Regions from separate parts of the Pantoea sp. CFCC18177 genome, predicted to be linked through region 1. Evidence: riboswitches for the same ligand, from Rfam matches in the RefSeq annotation. Region 1 holds a riboswitch; each other region holds the start of a gene.
The links. Region 1 has a riboswitch for thiamine pyrophosphate ahead of ACPUC8_RS06100 (LuxE/PaaK family acyltransferase). Riboswitches for the same ligand answer to the same signal wherever they lie in the genome.
Positions count from the first base shown of each region.

Region 1 (7,672 bases):
AAAAGCCAGCGCTGTATAGCACCAGTCAGCAAGAAGGCGCACCGCCGATGTGGATCCGTGGACTGATGGTGCTCTCCTGCACCGGCGTCTCCTTTGCACATGGTTCAAACGATGGTCAGAAAGGCATGGGATTGATGATGCTGATTCTGGTGGCTGCCTTGCCCGTCACTTACTCTCTAAATCGTACTCTGCCTCCATCTGATATTCCGCAGCTGATTACCCTTGCGGAAAACAGCCAGGCACAGTTAATGCAATACACATCGGTCGCCGTTCCGGCTCAACCTGAAGAAGTGTTGACCACCTTCCTGCGCACCGGTGAGCGTGATGCCAAGGTGATTGCTGCACTGGCGCAGGTCAGTGGGAATATTGGCGCGACGCTGAAGCACTTCGGCGCGTTGCAATCAATCCCGGCAGAACAGAAACCCGAGGTGCGTAATCAGATGTATCTGGCGGCCGAAACCATCAAGCAACTGCAAGCCGATCACACCCTGGTTATACCCGTCGCAACACAGCAAAACCTTCAGGCGCTGAAAATCACCCTGAACGGCGCCACGCAATTTATCCCGACCTGGGTGAAAGTCGCCGTGGCGATCGCTCTGGGACTGGGCACTATGGTGGGCTGGCGTCGTATTGTCACGACGCTTGGAGAGAAGATTGGCAAAAGCCAACTCAACTATGCGCAGGGCATCAGTGCTCAGATGGTGGCGATGGGCACTATTGGCGCAGCTGATGCGTTTGGATTGCCGGTATCAACGACCCACGTACTCTCTTCTGGCATCGCGGGCACCATGGCGGCGAATCGCAGCGGATTACAGTTCGGCACACTGCGCAATATGGTGCTGGCTTGGGTGCTCACACTGCCTGCCGCCGCGCTGCTCTCTGCCGCGCTCTATTGGATAATGACGTCACTGTAACGCGCATTTTGACAGGGATAAGACAATGTCTGCACACGAAATAAACCATAACGATAATATTGACGCGCGTTTTTTACAGGAGTGCTACGACAGCTACGAAGAGTCACTGGAGCTGGAGTTAATGGAGTTTGGCCTTGCGGCTAATAATGATCCGCAAGAGATAGCCTGGCGACGCCGCTATTTTACCGAGCTGCTGCATTTGCAGGGTGAACTGGTGAAACTGCAAAACTGGGTCATCCGTACGGGTCATCGTTTGGTAGTGATTTTTGAAGGCCGCGATGCGGCTGGCAAAGGTGGGGTGATCAAGCGCATTATGCAGCGCCTCAACCCGCGCTACTGCCGTGTGGCCGCCCTTCCCGCCCCGAACGAACGAGAGAAAACGCAATGGTATTTTCAGCGTTACGTGTCGCACTTGCCGTCGGCCGGTGAAATCGTGCTGTTCGATCGCAGCTGGTACAACCGTGCGGGTGTTGAAAAGGTGATGGGGTTTTGCAGCGAGAGCGAAGTAGAAGAGTTCTATCACAGCGCGCCAGAATTTGAGCGCATGCTGGTGCGCAGCGGTATTCAAATCGTCAAATACTGGATTTCAATTACGGATGAGGAGCAGGAGATGCGCTTCCTCAGCCGTATTCACGATCCATTAAAACAGTGGAAACTGAGTCCAATGGATCTGGAGAGTCGTCGTCGCTGGGAGGATTACACCGCCGCCAAAGAGATGATGCTGGAGCGTACTAACATTGAGGAAGCGCGCTGGTGGGTGGTAAAAGGTGTGGATAAGAAAAAAGCCCGGCTGAACTGCATCCGCCACCTATTGCAGCAGGTGCCGTATGAAGCGGCCGAAGGCGAACACATTTCGCTGCCTTCTCGTATTCATCATGCCGATTATGCGCGCCATCCGGTTCCGGAGAGCATGATGGTGCCGGAGAGTTACTGATCTCAGCAAGGCGACCATACGGTCGCCCTACGCCAGTCTCACCCCATCACCAACCCGCCATCTACATACAATGTCTGCCCGGTGACAAACTCGCTCCAGTCCGAGGCTAAAAACAGCACCGGACCGGCGACATCACCCGGTTCGGCAATACGGCGCAGTGGCGTTTGGGCGGTGATAAAATCGCGTACCTCTTCCCGCGTCGCGCGGCTGGCATCGGTCGGATATACCAAACCCGGTGCGACACAGTTGACGCGAATGCCGAGCGGCCCCAACTCTGCGGCCAACGAACGGCTGAACCCGATCAAGGCGGATTTGGCTGTCACATAGTCGTGGTACGGCACCGAAGGACGGGCAACCAGATCGCTCGACAGGTTGACGATGCTGCCGCGTGCCCGCGCACGCATAAGTGGCAATGCGGCCTGGCAGACGTTATAGGCCGCCCCGACTGCACCCTCAAACTGGCTCTGGTAGCCCTGCCATGAGGTTTCCCAAAAGCGCTGGCGATTGTCGGTATCAAACACATAAGGAGCAAACGCATTATTGATCACCGCATCCAGACGCCCCGTGGTATTGACGATTTTCTCCATCATCGCCGCCACCTGCTCAGGTGACGTCACATCCGCACGGATCGCCACAGCCGCACCGCCCAAGGCTTCACAGCTTTTTACCACTTCGGCTGCGGCCTCCTCACTGTGTAGGTAATTCACCACCACCAGCGCGCCCTCAGCGGCAAAGGCTTTGGCGATTGCCGCACCAATGCCTCGGCTGGCGCCCGTGACCAAAACCGTGCGATCAGCAAATTTCATAGATTACCTCCTGTAGAAAAACACCTTCAGTCAGCGTAAGGCGCGAATTTTTCTGCCGCCTGTTCCGCTGCGTGTTCAATTTCGGTCATGGTGACAAGATCCAGCAGGCTAAAGCGCCCATCGTGGTGCCAGCCTGCTGCGGGCGACGTCATTGCACCAAAGGCGGTGATACGCGTTACGCCCACTTTCCCCAGTCGCGAAGACAAGCGAAACAGTGCATCCGGTTCAGCCGCCACTGCAGCCGTCTGCAAATAGATTTTTTGCCGGGCAATCAGTGGAATCGCGTCTTCAATGTCATCCACGGCAATCACTTTCAACGTTCGCCCAAGCGCCGTGGGTGAGAGCGCTTCACCTACATCCACACACACCACAGCCCAGCTATCGGTTGCTTCGCCATACAAGGTGCGATCGCCCTGCAATGCGCGGATCTCTTCGGTGCTGCGCCAAGTGGCGAAGTGATGGGCCTCAGCCTGCGAAAGTATTCGACGTGGATATTTACGTGCCAGAACCTGCAACTCATGGGCGAGATAAGCAGCAAACTCCTGCGGTGAGACGCGTCCACCGCGCTCCACAAAGAGCATTTGCGGTGAATAACATCCGGCCTGGTCATAGCGCATCATGTCGAATGCGGCGCGGCGCGCCAGTTCCGTGCCCTGCCGCACATCCAGCGCCGACCGCGCCACCAAGCCAATGCTGATTTTGTGGCCGTGCGGCAGAAAACGGATGGTGACCGGAAGCTGCTGCTGAATCGCTCTAAGCGTTGGATTGCCGCCGTAAGCCATTACCACATCGGGCTGCTGGAACCACGCTGCTTCTGCCGTGCTGTCGCCGCCCTTCCACCACACCACCGCCAGGCACTCACCCAATTGCGGGTCGATGTCGGCCAGCAGTTGGGCAAACCATCCCGCCATCATCGGCTCTGCGCCGGGCAGTTTGCCGACCGTGCCCGCTTTGACCAGCAAACCGCAAATCAAACTCCACAGCGGCAACCCCGGCACATTACCTGCCCAGATATGCAGCAATAATTCAGGTCCAAACGCGCGCGCAAAGCCACCGCTGGGGCGCGGCTGGAAATCATCCAGTATTTGCGGATCGGTAAAGTCCTCTGCCAGGAACCGTTTCAACTGAGGCTGGCGAAAGGTTTTGAGATAGCCAGTCAGCCCGGAGCGGATCATCTCGGCATCAAAACCGGTGACGATGGGCAGTAACGCTTCCGCTTTGCTACGCAGTGGATGGTTGCGGTCCAGCAGACGCGAAATCGCTTCACCTACGATGGCTACAATCCTGGTCACACTAAGTGTGCTCAGATAGTCACGCGCATGGCGGCGGATATGACCGCTCAACTTCTCGATTTGCGCCGCGTTGAGATCCGGCACGGCGACATCCAGCTGTTTACCATGATGGGTGAAGCTCAGCGTATGCCACTGCACCTCGGACGATGTGAAGCCGCTCGGCAGGTAACCCGCGCTCTCTTTCACAGGGCACCTTGCGTGGCTGCGAGAAATTCGGCCATCGCCAGTGAACACCCTTTTGCATCCGCGCCCGTCACCCGCCCCAGTAACTGGAAACCGCCTGCTACGGCAACGCCTGCATCTTCAGTCAGAAGAGCCGACACCGAATTGAAATGGGCCAGATCGTGATGCACCAGCACCCCGATTTCCCCCTCGGGCACATCCTCACCCGTAAGTGGATTGACCACCCGCGTACGGATCCAGTGCGGGCCTGATTTTACCGACGGGCATTCAACATTGCCGTTGTCATAAAACTGGCTGCTGAGTTCAGTCATGCCATACATGTTGATGCACTGTTCACGCGGTACGCCCAACGCTTTGGTCAGCGCGTTGTAAAAATCGTCGGCTTCGACCTCGCGTGACTGCCCTTTAAATCCGCCGGTGTCGAGTATCCGGCTGCCCTCGGGCAAGGAAAAACAGCGCCCCTGACGTTGCAACTCATCCATCAGATGCACAAAGCTGTAGCTGGCCCCCAGCAGAGCATAAGGCTCACCGCAGATCTCGGCCTGATCGAGTGCGGCAAACAAACGCGCCCAGTCAATGCCACTGTCATTCAACATCACTGCACTGTCGGGTGTGCCGAAGGTGTGTTTTGCCAGCGTCAGGTAATGCGCCAGTGAGGAGTTCGGCAATGCGCTGCTATCGGGGAATAAGACGCCCATGCGGATACGTTCCCGGCCTGCCATAAATCGCTGGCGGAAATTGAGCGTCATGGAGCATTTCCATACATCCAGCGTGGGATGATAACTGCGCCCTTTCACCGTGCCAGTGGTGCCACTGGTCATAAATATCGCCTCCACGTCATCCGTGGCATGGCAACTCAGCGTGAGATCTTTAAAAGCCGTGATTGGGATAGCGGGGATGGCGCGCCAGTGTTTTACCGTGAATGGTGTACGTCCACGCTTAATGGCAAAGCGGCGGTAAGGTGGATTGTGCTCAAACTGATAAGCAAAGATAGCGAGTGCCAGACGGTTGAAATCGTCATCGCTGGTGTCCTGACGAGACAGAAAGGTCAGTAGCGCATCGATAAGTGCAGCTTCGGTCATGGATTCCACCTACTGTGATTGTGCGAGGTCTCTATCAGGCAAAGCCTGGTGAGGATGTTCTGTCCGCTACAAAGCACAAAGATGGAATCAGGGCGTGGAAGTGCCCTGTGTCCCGCATCCCTACGCCGGTATTAGCCGGATCAGGTTCGGAGGGTCACTACGTTGCCAGCGACAAATCGCCAGCGGGTAGAATCTCAGCCCGCTACTCGGGCACCCCTTGGAACAAGCGGCAGTCTAGGATGTTGCTCGCTCAGGTGTCAAGCCAGCAGAAAAAGGACAGCACCCACGTGTGCGGGTGCTGTTGATGTTTACGCGGTTCTGAATTTGCGGGTTAACGGCTTCTCGATTTCAACAATCAGGAACATCACAAATCCAATGATGAAGGTGATCACCCAATAGCGGAATGGAAGTCCGGTGGTGCCAAACAGCATCTGCATAAAGGGCGCGTAGATGATCAGGAGTTGCAGCACTAACAGCACCGCACTGACAATCCAGATCCCTTTGTTCATCAGTAAGCCTTTAGTCAACGAGAAGCCATCGGAGACGCGGCAGTTGAGCATATAGAACCACTGTGCGGTCACCAGCGTTTGCAGTAACACGGTACGGATAAACTCAGGGGAATAGCCACGCGGCTGTAACCAGGCTTCCAGCACAAAGGCGCTGACGGCGATCATCGAACCGACAAAAATCACGCGCCAGACCGCAAAACCGTCCATCACGTGCAGCTTAGGATCGCGTGGTGGGCGGCGCATGATGTTCTTCTCTCCCGCCTCAAAAGCCAGGCCAAAGGAGAGCGTGGCGGACGTCGCCATGTTCATCCACAGAATCAGTACCGGCGTGAGAGGAATCAGGTTCCCCGCCAACAGCGCGATAATGATCAGCAAGCCCTGTGCAAGGTTAGTGGGCATGATAAACAGGATGGTTTTTTTCAGGTTATCGTACACCCGACGCCCTTCTCGCACCGCGCTGGCAATGGTGGCAAAGTTATCATCGGTTAACACCATATCGGCAGCTTCTTTAGTGACTTCGGTGCCTTTAATCCCCATTGCCACGCCAACATCGGCTTGTTTCAGCGCTGGCGCATCATTCACGCCGTCCCCGGTCATCCCGACCACCTCTTTTCTACTCTGCAGCGCCTGCACCAGACGGAACTTATCCTCGGGGCTGGTGCGGGCAAAAATATCGTAGGTCTGCGCCGCTTCGCTCAATTGGTGATCGTCCATCACTTCTAACTCACGCCCGGTAATGGCGCTGTTGGCATTGCCGATACCCAGCATCTGACCAATACTCATCGCCGTTTGCGGGTGGTCACCGGTGATCATTTTCACGCGGATACCGGCTTGCAGGCAGTCACCAATCGCGGTGATCGCTTCAGGGCGCGGTGGGTCCATCATCCCGGCGATGCCCAGCAAGATCACCCCCTGCTGCAGGTCAGCGTGATCTAACTCTGTTTGCCCCGGTGAGGAAGGTTTCCAGGCTGCCGCCACCATGCGCAGACCTTCCCGCGCATATTCCTCGATTTTGGCCTCCCACCACGGAAGATCCAGCGGCTGCAGGCCCGCTTCCGTTTGCTGCTGCTGACACAGCCTGAATAAAACATCCGGTGCGCCGGTAATCAGTATCCGCTCCTCATCACCGATGCGATACAGCGTCGACATGTATTTGTATTGCGAATCAAACGGAATTTTACTGCGCAGTTCAGTGGTCACCACCGGCAACTGCCCCTTGGCCGCCAACACTTTTAACGCGCCTTCCGTCGGGCCGCCGGTGATTTTCCAGAACCCGCTGTCATCCTTAATCAGTTGGCTGTCATTGCACAGATCGATGGTGCGCAGATAGCGCCCCAGCAATGAGTCTTCAGTGACCGTAACAGGGACTGCATCATCTGATTTGTGAATCGCCCCTACCGGTTCATAGCTGTCACCCTCAACCCGGTAGATATGATCGGCGGTGATCACCGCTTTGACCGTCATCTCATTCATGGTCAGGGTGCCGGTTTTATCTGAGCAGACCACCGTCATGGCACCCAGGGTTTCCACCGTCGGCAGTTTACGGATGATCGCCTTCTGCTTCGCCATGACTTGCACACCGAGAGAGAGGATGATGGAGATAATCGCGGGTAATCCCTCTGGAACGGACGCTACTGCCAGGCTTATCAGTGAGAGCATCAGTTCAGAAACCGGCATATCCCGGAACAGCAAACTAAAGACGAACAGTGCTGCCATCATGACCAGGATGAGCACGAAAATGGCTTTACCCAGCTTATCCATCTGTACCATCAAAGGTGTACGATGTTTTTCGATGTCGGACATCATCTGGTTGATGTGCCCTAACTCGGTTTCCCCCCCGGTCGCGACCACCAGGCCCTTACCCCCACCCGAACTCACGGTGGTACCGGAAAACAGCAGGTTGGTGCGATCGCCTAAGGGTAGATCGCCGCTCAACGCCTCGGTGCCTTTCT
Region 1 covers NZ_JBNBPL010000004.1:116,095-123,766, forward strand. The annotation lists gene ACPUC8_RS06080 (inorganic phosphate transporter) at 1-914, shown strand, start outside; gene ppk2 (polyphosphate kinase 2) at 940-1,848, shown strand; gene ACPUC8_RS06090 (3-oxoacyl-ACP reductase) at 1,887-2,654, opposite strand; gene ACPUC8_RS06095 (acyl-CoA reductase) at 2,681-4,132, opposite strand; gene ACPUC8_RS06100 (LuxE/PaaK family acyltransferase) at 4,129-5,211, opposite strand; TPP riboswitch at 5,312-5,439, opposite strand; gene ACPUC8_RS06105 (cation-transporting P-type ATPase) at 5,520-7,672, opposite strand, start outside.

Region 2 (7,672 bases), on a different contig from region 1:
TTGTCACCCACACGACGGCGTGCATCAGCAATATCAGTGGTCCAGTCCAGACCCAGCGCATCACAACCGGTTGCCGCTATCGCTTCCAACCACTGTCCGCCGCCTTTGGTGAACAGCGTAATCGGTACACGACGACCTTCATTTTCGTGCAGCACGCTATCAACGATTTTATGCATGTAATACAGCGAGAACTCGCGATAATCACGCCCCGTCAACACACCGCCCCAGGTATCAAATACCATGACCGACTGAGCACCGGCTTTGATCTGGGCGTTTAGATACAGAATGACGCTGTCAGCCAGCTTATCGAGCAACTTGTGCAGCGTTTGTGGCTCGGCATACATCATCTTTTTGATTTTGGTGAAGGCTTTGCTGCTACCGCCTTCAACCATATAGGTTGCCAGCGTCCACGGGCTGCCAGAGAAACCAATCAGCGGGACTTCGCCTTTAAGGTTGTGACGAATGGTACGCACCGCGTTCATCACGTATCCCAGTTCCTGCTCGGGATCGGGAATCGGCAGCTTATCGACATCTGCGCGGCAAGTAATAGGATTGGAGAAACGCGGGCCTTCACCCGTTTCAAAATAGAGCCCCAGCCCCATCGCATCGGGAATGGTCAAAATATCGCTGAAGAGGATCGCCGCATCCAGCGCATAACGACGCAGCGGCTGCAACGTGACTTCACACGCCAGCTCCGCATTCTTACACAGCGACATAAAATCACCGGCCTCAGCGCGCGTGGCTTTGTACTCCGGTAAATAACGCCCGGCTTGTCGCATCATCCACACCGGTGTGACATCTACCGGCTGGCGTAACAGGGCGCGCAGATAACGATCGTTCTTCAGTTCACTCATAATGGGCTCTCTCATGCTAAGGCCGCCAGTGTAGCATTTTCACGAGGCGCTGGCGCGGCACAGGGCAACGGTATCTTCAATCAAACGACGGGCCACCGTCCCAGCCGGGGGTAACAGCGGAAGATCGTCATAGCGATACCAGCCCGCATCCAGTAACTCTTTGCCATCATGCTGCAACTCGCCGCCTTCGTATTCCGCCATAAACGCCATCATCAGAGAGTGCGGGAATGGCCACGGCTGTGAAGTGACATAACGGACGTTCTTGACCCGCACATTACTCTCCTCCATCACCTCTCGCGCCACGGCCTGCTCCAGCGTCTCTCCAACCTCAACAAAGCCAGCTAATACTGTGTAAATGCTGTTGCGGTGACGCGCATGATTGGCGAGCAATATCTCATCGCCTCGACGAATCGCGACGATTATGCAGGGAGCAATTTGTGGGTAATAGCGCTCACGGCAATGGTGACACAGGCAGGCAAATTCGCGTTTACTGAGATGCATTTCATGCCCACAGTAACCACACCAGCGATGGGAACGGTAAAACTCCGCCAGTTGTACACCGCGCCCAGCAATCTGGAACAAGCCGACATCTTCGTCGATAAGCTGGCGAACAGAGGCCATATTGTCAGGGCGTGATTCACGCACCAACCAGACATTTTCACCCTGCCATTCGCCAATCAATATGCCCGCGCTACCCACTAAGCCAAAATCGCTCGATAAGCCATGCGGCAGCTCACCTTGCGGCAACCAAAGTTTTTGCTCATGGCTGACAATCCACCAGCCAGCGTCTACGCTTGAGATCTCACGTTGCATCTTATTCGTTGTCCTTAGCGTCAAATGGCACGCTGAATCCTGATGTTAAGTGTCGAATAAACAACTATAACTCACTTGGAGCCCCATATGCTGACCCAGTTAGATGACCTGACAGAGCGTGTAGGTGGCGGTAATGAATTAGTCGACACTTGGTTGCGCGCCCGTCGACAGTTGCTCGTCACGTATTACGAGTTAATTGGCATCAAGCCGAATAAAGATGCGCTTTCAGCGCTGGATGAACAGGCACTGGATGCGTTTTGCCACAATCTGGTGGATTACCTCTCCACCGGGCATTTCAGTATTTACGAACGCATCATCAACGAAATGCAAGGTGACAGCCCGTTAATTGCCGCGTCTCAGATCTACCCCGCGCTCGAGGCCAACACCGATAGCATCATGCAGCTGTATGACAGCCATCTTCAGCAAGCCATCAATGATGATAACTGTGTTGAGTTTCAGAAGGCGCTCTCCGAAGTGGGTGAAGTACTGGAGTCACGTTTTACGCTGGAGGATAAACTGGTAAAACTGGCCTGGGATAACCAGCTGGCAAGCGTTCCGGTCGCCAATGAGAGCCCCATTGCACGTCCTGCTTAACCCCGAAAGATGTAAAAGGCTTGTTATTCCGAAAAAGCCCTCTTATGCTGAATGGGCTTTTTTTTATTGCCCTCTTTATGAGCGGCAAGTTTGTGGTTTAAGCGTAGCGTGCGCAGCCAGTTCACGCACGGACAGCGCGCAGGGACCGGAGCGTACACGAAGTACGTGACGGTCACGAGCACTGCCCAGGCGAGAAATGGCAAGCAAAGTAGCTTAAACCGCAAACGCACACCTTGTCGGAGTGCCCCCCGGGGCTGAGACCGTTAATTCGGGATCCGCGGAACCTGATCAGGTTAGTACCTGCGAAGGGAACAAGAGTAGACATAACCAGAACGATGCGTGTTGGCGCCCGGTATCGCTTCTGTTACTCCTTCCGAACTCTGGACAAGCAACTTCCCCTTAAATCAGGAAATTTGCTATGTCTGTTGCTAAAACTTCTCGTCGTGAACAACGTGCACAAGCGCAGGAATTTATTGATTCACTGCAAGGCACCGCTTTTCCCAACTCAAAACGTATCTGGATCACCGGTAGCCGTGAGGATATTCGTGTACCGATGCGCGAAATCCAGCTGAGCCCAACTCAGATTGGCGGCACCAGAGAGAACCCTAAGCTTGAGCCGAATGAAGCTGTGCCGGTGTATGACACCGCAGGTGCTTATGGTGACCCGGAAGCCACTATCGATGTGCATCAGGGATTGGCGAAATTGCGTGCCAGCTGGATTGCCGAACGTGATGACAGCGAAGCGATCCACCAGCTAAGTTCCAGTTATACCCAGCAGCGCTTGGCCGATGAGGGACTGGATCATCTGCGCTTTGAGCACCTACCCCAGCCACGCCGTGCGAAAACCGGCCGCTGTGTGACGCAGTTGCACTATGCTCGACAGGGAATGATTACGCCTGAAATGGAGTTTATTGCGGTCCGTGAAAACATGGGGCGCGAACGTATTCGTGGTGAAGTGCTGCTGCAACAACATCCCGGGCACAGCTTCGGGGCGCATCTGCCGGAAAACATTACCGCCGAATTTGTCCGCCAGGAAGTGGCCAGCGGTCGAGCCATTATCCCCTCCAACATTAATCACCCTGAATCTGAACCGATGATCATTGGCCGTAACTTTTTGGTCAAAGTGAATGCCAATATCGGCAACTCGGCGGTGAGTTCATCGATTGAGGAGGAAGTAGAGAAACTGGTGTGGTCAACGCGCTGGGGCGCCGATACCGTGATGGACCTCTCCACAGGCCGTTACATCCATGAAACGCGGGAATGGATTTTGCGAAACAGTCCGGTGCCGATTGGAACCGTACCGATTTATCAGGCGCTGGAGAAGGTTAACGGCGTAGCGGAAGATCTGAACTGGGAAATCTTCCGCGACACCCTGCTTGAGCAAGCCGAACAGGGCGTCGATTACTTCACCATTCACGCGGGCGTGCTGTTGCGCTATGTTCCGATGACCGCCAAACGTCTGACCGGCATTGTCTCGCGCGGGGGATCGATCATGGCGAAGTGGTGCCTGTCGCATCATCAGGAGAGTTTCCTGTATCTGCACTTCCGCGAGATCTGCGAGATCTGTGCGGCTTATGATGTTGCCCTCTCACTGGGTGATGGTCTGCGTCCAGGGTCGATTCAGGATGCCAACGATGAAGCGCAGTTTGCCGAACTGCACACCTTGGGTGAGCTAACGAAGATCGCCTGGGAATACGATGTGCAGGTGATGATTGAAGGCCCTGGCCACGTGCCAATGCAGATGATCCGCCGTAACATGACCGAACAGCTGGAGCACTGCCATGAAGCGCCGTTTTATACGCTCGGACCACTCACCACAGATATCGCACCCGGTTATGATCACTTCACATCAGGAATTGGTGCCGCGATGATTGGTTGGTTTGGCTGTGCCATGCTGTGCTACGTCACACCGAAAGAGCACTTGGGTCTGCCAAATAAAGAAGATGTGAAACAGGGATTGATCACCTATAAAATCGCCGCCCATGCGGCCGATCTGGCGAAGGGGCATCCCGGAGCCCAGATCCGCGATAATGCCATGTCGAAAGCGCGTTTCGAATTCCGCTGGGAAGATCAATTCAATCTGGCACTCGATCCGCACACCGCGCGAGCCTACCACGATGAAACCTTGCCGCAGGAATCAGGGAAAGTCGCTCACTTCTGCTCGATGTGCGGCCCCAAATTCTGCTCAATGAAAATTACTCAGGAAGTGCGTGAATATGCTGCTCGCCAGCAGGCAGAAGCGCAGCCGATTGAAATTGGCATGGCGCAAATGTCAGACGCCTTCCGTAGCCGTGGTGGTGAGATCTATCACGCCGCCGATGCCCTTAAAGAGGAAAAAGTATGACCGACGCCTTTCCGGCCACCGCCCCGAAACTGGGGCTGTATCCCGTTGTTGATAGCGTAGAGTGGATTAAACGCCTGCTGGAAGCCGGTGTGCGCACCCTGCAACTGCGTATCAAAGATTGCCAGGATCATGAAGTGGAAGATGCCGTGCGCGAAGCCATTGCGCTGGGTAAACAGTACCGCGCACGCTTGTTTATCAATGATTACTGGCGATTAGCGATCAAATACAACGCTTACGGTGTTCACCTTGGCCAGGAAGATTTGGACGTAGCGGATCTGCAGGCGATCCGCCAGGCAGGTTTACGTCTCGGTTTATCAACTCATGATGATGCCGAACTGGACCGCGCCCTGGCACTTCGCCCCTCTTATATTGCTTTAGGGCATATTTATCCGACGCAAACTAAAGACATGCCCTCCGCTCCGCAGGGCGTAATCGAACTCAAACGTCATCTGGCGCGATTGCAGGACGTGCCAACCGTCGCCATCGGCGGCATTTCACTGGCGCGGGTGCCGGAAGTGCTGGCCACAGGGGTGGGCAGTATTGCGGTCGTCAGCGCCATTACTCAGGCGGCTGACTGGCGTAAGGCAACACAAACGTTGCTCGACCTGGTTGAATCTGGAACCCAGCCTGCAGAGTTGATGTAACTGGCTGCAATAGAGTGATAAAGACCGGAATATGGCGCGAAGCCTGATTTTATAAGGCTAGCGCCTAAAGCTGACTTCGCTAAAGTGTGCCTGCCCGCTGCCGCTTGCAGTGGGCCAGGGCTGGTCTTCCTCTCTCCCCAGCCCTGCCTTTCCAACTTAATTCGTCAGGGAAGTGGCATGCAGCGTTTCAGCATTACAGGCCAGCATGGCCTGCTCCACCGCAGCACCCAGTTGGGCAATCGCCTGCTCAGTATGCTCGTTAATGGGCAAACCGTAATTCAGGCGCAGACAGTTACGATATTTTCCCGAGGCGGAAAACAACGACCCAACGGCGACCTGTATCTTCAGAGTACGCAGCTCAGTGTTAAGTCGAACAGCGTCAAACGCTTCTGGCAGTTCGATCCACATCAGGAAGCCCCCCTGGGGACGAGACACGCAAATCCCACAGGGAAAATAGTGGCGTACCCAGCAGCTAAAGATGTCGTAATTCCGTTGATACACCTGACGCATACGACGGATATGTGGGCCGTAATGACCTTGACGAACAAACTCGGCGACAGCATGTTGTGGCTGCGTGGCCGTTGATCCGGTACTGATATATTTCATGTGCAACACGCGGTCACGATATCGTCCCGGCGCCACCCAGCCAACGCGTAAACCGGGCGCCAGCGTTTTAGAAAAAGAGCTGCACAACAATACGCGGCCATCCATATCCAAAGACTTGATGGTTATCGGTCGCGGGTATTCCCACGCCAGCTCACCGTAAACGTCGTCTTCGATAATGGCCGCATCAAAGCGCTGTGCCAATGCCAGCAATGCCCGCTTACGCGATTCAGGCATGATGAATCCCAGCGGGTTGTTGCAGTTGGGGACCACCACAACCGCTTTAATTGGCCACTGTTCAAAAGCCAGTTCAAGCGCTTCAAGACTCATGCCGGTGACGGAATCCGTGGGAATTTCGATCGCGCGGATCCCAAAACCGCGTAACGTTTGCATCGTGCCATGGAAAGTAGGCGATTCCACCGCAATGATATCGCCCGGATCGCACACTGCGCGGATCGATATCGACAACGCCTCATGGCAGCCCGTGGTGGCAACGATGTCATCGGCGCTGAGCTGGCAGCCACTGTCTATCGCCAGCCTGGCGACTTGCTCGCGTAATGCACTGACACCCACCAGGCTGTCATAATTGAGCAAGCCAGCATCCTGCTTCTGCGCCATGCGACTTTGGATTTTCCATAACGGCTTTAACGTTGGCTGGGTTAAATCCGGTATGCCACTGCCCAGTTGCAGCACATCACTGTCCATTCGGCTGCTCAGCAACTCCAGTACCGATTCCCATTGCGTGATCTCCACGGGCCGCTGCGCTGGGCGGGTCATGCCAGGTACCGGTGGGGTCGATTTTCGAGTTGCAACGAAATAACCGGATCGCGGCTGTGGCACAATCAGCTGCTTCTCTTCCAGTAAATGGTACGCCTGCTGTACGGTGCTAATGCTGACGCCGTGTTCCAGACTCAACGTGCGTACTGACGGTAAACGTTCTCCACTGCGATAGAGGCCTTGTTCAATCCTGTCCGACAGCAGACAGGCCAAATGCTGATAGCGCGTCATCGTATCCCACCTCATCTTATTCAGCAGCGAAAACCAGTACAGATTGACACCCTTTCTACCATTCAGATCGCTGAATATGCAATCTGTATGTTAAAGATAAGTGTTTTTTGAATCTGTATTGAATCGATGCAGAAATGGACAATGTGACCCAGACATCTCACTGAGGGCACAAATAATGGAATTCGATCAAAACCGAGCGGCTAAACCTTTTGATGTAACATTGCTGGATATTTTGCGCGGCGCGCGTAGCGCGGTGAGAAACTGGCGTAACAGACGTGAGACGCGGAAAATTTTGTCTCACCTGAGCGATGCCCAACTGCGCGACATTGGGCTGACTCGACACGATGTCTGCCGCAAGGATTAAATTCAGATTAAAAAAAACCCTGCCGAGGCAGGGTTTTTTATCGATCAGACTTAGCAACGATTACTCGTCGTCGCTACCGCCCAGACCGGCGTTCAGCAGTTCAGCCAGGCTTGCAGAGGCTTCATCCGCAGTCACCTGCGGAGCAACCGGTGCTTCACCCGCAGAGCGGCGACGCATACGATCCTGATGGTAAGCATAACCGGTACCGGCTGGGATCAGACGACCCACGATCACGTTCTCTTTCAGGCCGCGCAGTTCATCGCGCTTACCTGCTACAGCTGCTTCGGTCAGGACACGAGTGGTTTCCTGGAACGATGCGGCAGAGATGAACGATTCGGTAGCCAGTGACGCTTTGGTGATACCCAGCAGATCGCGCATAAAGGTTGCGCCGATTTTGCCATTCGCTTCAAGTTCACGGTTAGAGATCTTGATGCGGGAGTATTCAGCC
Region 2 covers NZ_JBNBPL010000041.1:6,234-13,905, forward strand. The annotation lists gene hemE (uroporphyrinogen decarboxylase) at 1-854, opposite strand, end outside; gene nudC (NAD(+) diphosphatase) at 894-1,667, opposite strand; gene ACPUC8_RS25235 (Rsd/AlgQ family anti-sigma factor) at 1,755-2,261, shown strand; TPP riboswitch at 2,489-2,589, shown strand; gene thiC (phosphomethylpyrimidine synthase ThiC) at 2,680-4,605, shown strand; gene thiE (thiamine phosphate synthase) at 4,602-5,249, shown strand; gene ACPUC8_RS25250 (aminotransferase-like domain-containing protein) at 5,406-6,860, opposite strand; gene ACPUC8_RS25255 (DUF1127 domain-containing protein) at 7,036-7,224, shown strand; gene rpoC (DNA-directed RNA polymerase subunit beta') at 7,285-7,672, opposite strand, start outside.
Region 2: another riboswitch for thiamine pyrophosphate. It lies ahead of thiC (phosphomethylpyrimidine synthase ThiC); the one in region 1 lies ahead of ACPUC8_RS06100 (LuxE/PaaK family acyltransferase).

Region 3 (7,672 bases), on a different contig from region 1:
AATATCCGCTTCATACACGGAGATGCCATTTTCGCGCAGGCGCTTTTCCAGATTTTGCAGCTGGCGGTTGCTGCGGCAATAGAGACCAAATACCGGACGGAGACGAAAATCTTTCAGGGTCAGTGCTTGCAGACGCGTATGGCGCTCATCAGCGATCAGCGCTTCGGTTTGGCTGCGAAACTCTTCCGGAATAAACGCCACCGACTCCTGCGCGGGCAGCACCAGGCGTTGTGGCCCTTGGTCGGTGGCCAGCCACAGCACCACTTCGCTGCCGGTTGGCGTGTCTCGCCAGTGTCGGGTGAGTAGAAAACCTGCGCGCGGATCGGTCACGTGAACTCCAGAGATTGAATTACATTGAGTATATCATGGATGTTTATACAGTGTGCTGTTGGCTGAATTGTCAATATTGACGTACAAATCTTGGCTTGACGCTGTGGCGCTGGCTCCGGACAATCCAGCCTCTATATTCCGCAGAGGATAGTTATGGAAGCCTGGATTCAACACCTGTTTACGCAATCGCTGGAGTTCGCCCTCTTTGCCGTGGCGCTGGTCACTTTTCTGGAGTCGCTGGCGTTCGTGGGATTGCTGTTACCAGGCACCGTATTGATGGCCAGCCTTGGGGCGCTGGTCGGTAGCGGACAGATTGGCCTTTATCCCGCCTGGGCGGCTGGTTTTGCCGGTTGTCTAATCGGCGATTGGGTGTCATACGGTATCGGCTGGAAGTTTCAGGGGCCGCTGCATCGTTGGAAATATCTGAAAAAGTATAAAGGCTTGCTGGATAAAACCGAGCATGCTCTGCACGAACACAGCATGTTCACCATCCTGGTGGGGCGCTTTGTCGGTCCGACCCGACCACTGATTCCACTGGCGGCGGGCATGCTGGAGCTGCCGGTACGCAAGTTCCTGCCGCCTAACCTGATCGGCTGTATTCTCTGGCCGCCCGCCTATCTGATGCCGGGTATTTTGGCGGGTGTGGCGATTGATGTGCCGCAGGCGGCGCAAGGAGGCAACTTCAAATGGCTGCTGTTGCTGGTTGCGGTGCTGGTGTGGCTGGGTTGCTGGCTGCTGTGGCGTTGGTATCGCAGTGGCAAAACGATCGATTGGGCGACCAAATATCTGCCGCTCGCCCGTCTGCGTTGGCTGGCACCGCTGTCGGCAGCCATCGGCGTGGCGGCATTTATTGCCATTCAATACCACCCGATGATGCCGATCTTCCGTCAGTTGCTGTGGAAGGTGTTCTTCGCTTAAGACTTTCTCACGCCAAGGATGGCGGCCGCTTCACTCTCACCGTTGATCAAACTTTCTGTGCTGCCATCCCAGTAAATCCGACCATCCACCACCACCAGGCTGCGTGGGGCAATCTGTTGCGCATCTTCCAGACTGTGCGACACCATCAGCAAGGTAATGTTGCGACTTTCGCACACCGAGCGCACCAGTTGCAGCATCTCACCGCGCAGTGCCGGATCGAGCGCGGAAAAAGGCTCATCCAGCAGTAAGATTGGCTGATTGCGCAGCAGGCAGCGCGCCAGCGCGACGCGTTGACGCTGACCGCCTGACAGCTGATCGGGTAAGCGCGTCAGCAGGCTTTGCAAACCGGTTTGTTCGGCGATGGCGGCGATCTGTTGCTGCTGTTGCGGCGTGAGTTTCAGGCCGGGGTGTAAACCCAATCCCAGATTCTGCTGCACCGTGAGGTGCGGGAACAGATTGTTCTCCTGAAACAGCATCGATACCGGTCGCGCCGAGGGGACGCTGCGCGTGTGATCGACGCCATTCATGATCAAGGTTCCCTGGCTGACGGGCAGGAAGCCGCCCAGCAGACTCAGTAAGGTGCTTTTACCCGCGCCACTGGGGCCAAGGATCGCCAGGCGCTCACCCGCCTGCGCCTCGAAACGGAAGCGCATCGGCAAGTGTTGGTACAGGTAGGTGAGGTTATTCAGTGTCAGCATGGCGACCCGGCAATTTTTCCATCAGAGTAAAGAGTAACAGGCACAGCAATAACAGCAGCAGTGCCGTGACGGCACCATCCTCACCGCGATAGGCCCCAATTTGCTGGAACAGATAGAACGGCAGGGTGCGGAAATCGGCGCTGCCAAACAGCGCGACCACACCGAAATCGCCGATGGAGAGCACGCAGGCAAATGCCAGCGCCTGGGCCAATGGGCGCTTCAGCGCGCGCAGTTCAATCATTTTCAGGCGATTAAACCCGGCAATGCCGAGCGAAGCACAGAGCTGGCTGTAACGCGTATTGATATCGCGCATCGGGTTTTCCAGCACTTTCATGGCATAAGGGATGGCGATCAACGCATTGGTGAAAATCACCAGCCCGTCGGCCCGCTGTGGCAAACCGACCGTGGCGTTGAACAGCAGGAAGAATCCACTGGCCAGCACGATGCCGGGCATCGCCAGAATCAGCATACCGCTCAGTTCCATCGCCTGAGCCGCCACCTTACGTTGGCGCTGGCGTAATTCTCGGCTGCTCCACAGCAGCATTATGGTCAGTATCACGCACAGCAGCCCGGCACCGAGCGCGATGCGCAGTGACGTCAAGGTCGCCTGCCACAGCGCAGGTTGTTGCAGCGCGCCCGCCACGCCGCCGCGTAAGCCATCAACAACCACTGCGGCTAAGGGCGGCAGGAGCAGCAAGAGCGCAAGGCCAATCAGTAGGGTATCGCTGATGCGTGCCTGCCAGGAATCCTGCGGGTCACGCCAACCGCGAATGTTCTGGCTGCCCGTGGGGATGGCTTTGCTAAAGCGCTGGCTTAACAGCACCAGCATTAAGCAGCAACCGAGCTGGAGCAGTGCCAGCAGCGCCGCCCGGCTGGGATCGTAATCGAAACTCAACGCCTGATAGATCGCCAACTCCAGCGTGGTGGCTTGCGGGCCACCACCCAACGCCAGCACCGTGGCGAAACTGGCAAAGCACAGCATAAAGATCAGCGCGGCGGTGGGCAGGATTTGGCGGCGCAACCACGGCCACTCCAGCAGACAAAACTGGTTCCAGCCACGCAGACCAAGCTGTGCGGCCAGCTGGCGCTGTTCACCGGGAATATTCTCCAGCGCCTGCAATAGAATGCGCGTGGCCAAAGGCAGATTGAAGAACACGTGCGCCAGCAGAATGCCCTGCAAACCATAAGGTGAGAAGCGGTAATCAAGGCCCAACAGAGCACAGAGTTGGGCCAGCCAGCCGCTGTGACCGTAGACGCTGAGCAGCCCGAACACCGCGACCAGCACCGGCAGCACCAGCGTCATGGCGCAAAGGCGTAGCAACAGCGTTCGTCCGGGGAAGCGACGGCGATAGAGCGCCCGCGCGAGCAAAATGGCGGGCAGCACGGAGAACAGGGCCGACAGCAGCGCCTGCTCAAAGGAGAACGCCAGCACATGATGCAGATAACTGTCAGTGAGCAGGGCGCACCAGTCTGTCACTGGCGCGGCCACGACCAGCGCGCCAAAGGCCAGCAGCGCCACCGCACAGAGTAGGAGTGCGATGGCCGTGCCAGGAATCAACCAACCGGGCATTATTGGCTAACGGCGCGTTGCCATGCGCTGATCCAATCGGCGCGATGGTCAGCAACTTGTGCAGGTGTGAACTGCAGCGCCGTCGCCGGTTTGGACAATGACTGATAACCCGCTGGCAGATCGCTTTTAATCACTGGATACATCCAGTTGCCGGTGGGAATGGTCTGCTGGAAGGCCGGAGAGACCATAAACTGCATAAATTGCTGCGCCAGTTTCGGTTGCTTGCTGCTGGCGAGTTGAGCTGCAACTTCCACCTGCAAATAGTGCCCTTCGCTGAAAGGTGCTGCCGCGTAGTTCTCTTTTTTCTCTTCAATGATGTGGTAAGCCGGAGAGGTGGTGTAACTCAGCACCAGATCGCTTTCCCCTTTCAGAAACAAACCGTAGGCTTCACTCCAACCCTTGGTGACCGTGACGGTCTTTTTTGCCAGCTTCTGCCAGGCGTCAGGTGCTTGATCGCCGTACACTTTCTGCATCCACAGCAGTAAACCGAGGCCTGGCGTACTGGTGCGCGGATCTTCATAAATCACGCGCCACTTCTCAGGGCTTTCCACCAACTCTTTCAGGCTTTTCGGCGGGTTCTTCAGCTTGTTCTTATCGTAAACGAATGCGAAGTAGCCGTAGTCAAACGGAATGAAGGTGTCGTTGTGCCAGGCATCCGGTAACTGGAGTTTGCTGGTGTCCACGGAGCTCTTGGCGAACAAGCCGGTTTTCTCGGCGGCCTGCACCAGATTATTGTCGAGACCCAGCACCACATCAGCTTTGCTGTTTTTGCCTTCCATGCGCACGCGGTTGAGCAGTGACACACCATCTTTCAGGGCGACATATTTCAGCTCGCAGCCACATTCAGCTTCAAAGGCTTTTTTAACCGCTGGGCCAGGGCCCCAGTCCGCAGAGAAGGAATCATAGGTATACACGGTGAGTACTGGTTTTGCGGCGAAAGCCGGGGCAGCAACCAGCAGGACCAGAGGCAGGACTTTGTTTAACACTTTGCGCTCCTTAAGGAGAATAATAAGTTCGAGTCGCAAAGGATCTGAGTTAATGGACATCTCAAATCCCTACGCCGGTATTAACCGGATCAGGTTCGACGGGTTTATCTCAGCCCGAAAAGGGCACCCCGTTGAGAACGGCCTAGTTTAGACACTTCTGTGACAGCGTGAAAGCCTCACAACTCCGGCGGCGCAAACCAGGCCGATTTAAAGTCAAACCAGCCGAGCGTGTTCAGGCGCACCCCACGCATACTGCGTTGACCTTCAAGCAATAACCAGTGGTGAAACAGCGGATGGATGAAGTCATTGTTGACCAGATGTTTGCTCCATTCGGCCAGAGGCAGGTTTTTTTGTCGCCACTGTTCAGCATCGGCTTGCCAGTCAATGGGCACACAGTGATGCATCAGCGGCAGCTCGTACAGTTGGGCAAACAGTGCGTAGTCCAGTGGTAACGTAAAATTGACGCTGCCGAGCCAGATATCGCTTTCACCCGCGCCCTCGAACCACGCTTCATAGCTGAGTTCTTGGGTAATTAGCTCAACACCTTGTTCCGCCAGTAGCGGACGTAACGCATTTGCGATGCCCTCATGTTCGACATGATGGCTGTACCAGCTCAGTGTCAGTTGCGTTAACCCTTCAGGTTTTGTGGCAGGCGTCAGGTCGCGACGATGGTGCCAGCGCGGCAGTAAACCGTACGCCGGGAACCAGTAGCGCTGATAACCTACTCCTGCATGGTTCAGCAGGGCGATGGGATTGAACAGATAGCTGACCCAGCGGCGAAAATGGGCATCGCGTCCACGTTCGGACCGCTGATCGTACAGCAGAAAATAGCAGCCTTCTTCAAGCCGGCTCTCTTCGGACTTCTCATCCGCGGTTTCACCCTGCAGTTTCACCCCGGCGTACACCAGTTCATCACTGATCTCAGGCAATACCCAAATAGACACATCATCAATTAAGGCGCGATAGCCAAAATAGTCATCCCAGGCGGCGATTTTTAGCTGTGTCTGCTGATTACGCACCACGCTGTAGGGTCCGGTGCCGATGGGTTGGCGTGAAAAATGGCGCAGCGTGGGCCATTCGCGCGGCAGGATCATGGCACTGACGCTAGCCAACAGCCAGGGCAACCAATCGTCAGGTTGGCTCAGGTGGATATCCAGCGTCCAGGGCGCCGGGGAATGCAAATTCTCGATATGGGAAAACAGCGGCTGGGTGCGCACGCGGTCCAGCGAGGCGATGATATCTTCCATCTCCAGTTCACGACCATGATGAAAGCGAATCGCCGGTCGCAAAAAGAATCGCCAGTGCAGCGGTGAGGTTTGCTGCCAGTGATGGGCGATATCCGGTTCGACTTCCCCCTTTTCCTCATTTACTCGCGTCAGGCCATTGAAAATTTGTCGCGCCAGATGGGTTTCAGAGCGACGCAGCGGCGAGCCGGGCAGCAGATTAGGCAATGGGCGGTAGTAGAGCACGCGCAGGATGTGTTTCCCCTGACGGAAACTGCGCCCAAGGTGGGCGGCGATCATCTGGCGCACCTGATCCTTGTCACCCACCAGTTGCACCAACTGCTCGATGCGATCCTGCTCCAGCAGATCCTCGGCGCGCTGCTGCTGGAGTGCCAAACCGGTGTAATTGAAACTTAAAGTGGAGCGTTTACCGCGCCCCGCCTCTGCCTGCCAGATCAGCCAACCTGCGGCCTGCATGGCATTGAGCAGGTTACGCATATGGCGTCGTGAACAGTGTAAAAGATCGGCCAGCTCGCTTAGTGTGGTTTCCTGATCCTGGCCCTGGCAGCTTTGCCACAGGCGGATGAACTGCTGTTGCAGTCGCGCAGAGGACATAAAAGGGGAACTCCTTCTCAGAATCGCTCAGTTTTTCCTGCCCCATATTAGAGGCATACTGCCCAGCAATGGAAGAGCGGGAGGCATTCAGCAATGAATGGCGCTCTGCCAGCGGTTCTGCCGACGTAGAACCTCTTTCTGAGTAGGGTGCATTTTCACCGCCAGCAGCGTTTTCTCTGCTGGCTTTTTTCGTTTTGCTGTGGAATCTTCTACCCTCTTTTCTGTTGTCCGATTCTCCTCAAAGGGATTTCTGCATGAAATCGCTGTTAACGCGCCAGCGCCGTCTCAATCCGGTTTATCTCTCTTTTATGGCTGTGTCCTTTATGACGGGTGTGGCAGGGGCCTTACAGGCACCCACGCTCAGTCTGTTCCTGACGCGTGAAGTGCAGGTGCGGCCGTTTTGGGTGGGATTGTTTTTCACCATTAACGCCATAGCCGGGATTGTGATTAGCCTGTTGATGGCGAAGCGCTCGGACAGCCGGGGTGACCGGCGTAATTTGATCCTTTTTTGCTGTCTGATGGCGGTGCTCAATGCCCTGTTGTTCGCCTTTAACCGTCACTATCTGACGTTAATTAGTGTGGGCGTATTGCTGTCAGGACTGGCTAGCGTGGCGATTCCGCAGATCTTTGCCTTGGCACGTGAGTATGCCGATCAGTCGGCACGTGAAGTGGTGATGTTCAGTTCGGTGATGCGTGCGCAGCTGTCCCTGGCGTGGGTGATTGGCCCGCCGCTCTCTTTTGCACTGGCGCTCAACTACGGTTTCGTGACGCTGTTTTGCGTGGCGGCCGCGATTTTCCTGCTGAGTTTGCTGCTGATCTGGCGCACGCTGCCATCAGTGCCGCGTGTTGCAGCCACACCCGAGCAAGTGCTGACCCAGCTCAGCCCATGGAAAGACAGCCAGGTGCGCATGCTATTCATCGCATCGGTGGTGATGTGGGCGTGTAACACCATGTATATCATCGATATGCCGCTGTATATCAGCGCAACGTTGGGCCTGCCGGAAAAGCTGGCAGGTCTGTTGATGGGTACCGCGGCTGGGCTGGAGATCCCTATCATGCTATTGGCCGGTCACTACGCAAAACGGTTTGGCAAACGCAAGTTAGTGCTGCTGGCGCTGGTGGCGGCCATTCTGTTTTATCTCGGTTTGGTGCTGTTCCATTCGCGCACGGCGTTGATGGTGCTGCAACTGTTTAATGCCGCGTTTATCGGCATTGTGGCGGGGATTGGCATGCTGTGGTTCCAGGATTTGATGCCGGGACGCGCCGGTGCGGCTACCACAATGTTCACCACGTCCATTTCGACCGGTCTAATCATTGCGGGATTGATCCAAG
Region 3 covers NZ_JBNBPL010000006.1:87,172-94,843, forward strand. The annotation lists gene polB (DNA polymerase II) at 1-330, opposite strand, end outside; gene ACPUC8_RS08240 (DedA family protein) at 484-1,248, shown strand; gene thiQ (thiamine ABC transporter ATP-binding protein ThiQ) at 1,245-1,946, opposite strand; gene thiP (thiamine/thiamine pyrophosphate ABC transporter permease ThiP) at 1,930-3,516, opposite strand; gene thiB (thiamine ABC transporter substrate binding subunit) at 3,516-4,502, opposite strand; TPP riboswitch at 4,551-4,643, opposite strand; gene sgrR (HTH-type transcriptional regulator SgrR) at 4,679-6,340, opposite strand; gene ACPUC8_RS08265 (MFS transporter) at 6,595-7,672, shown strand, end outside.
Region 3: another riboswitch for thiamine pyrophosphate. It lies ahead of thiB (thiamine ABC transporter substrate binding subunit); the one in region 1 lies ahead of ACPUC8_RS06100 (LuxE/PaaK family acyltransferase).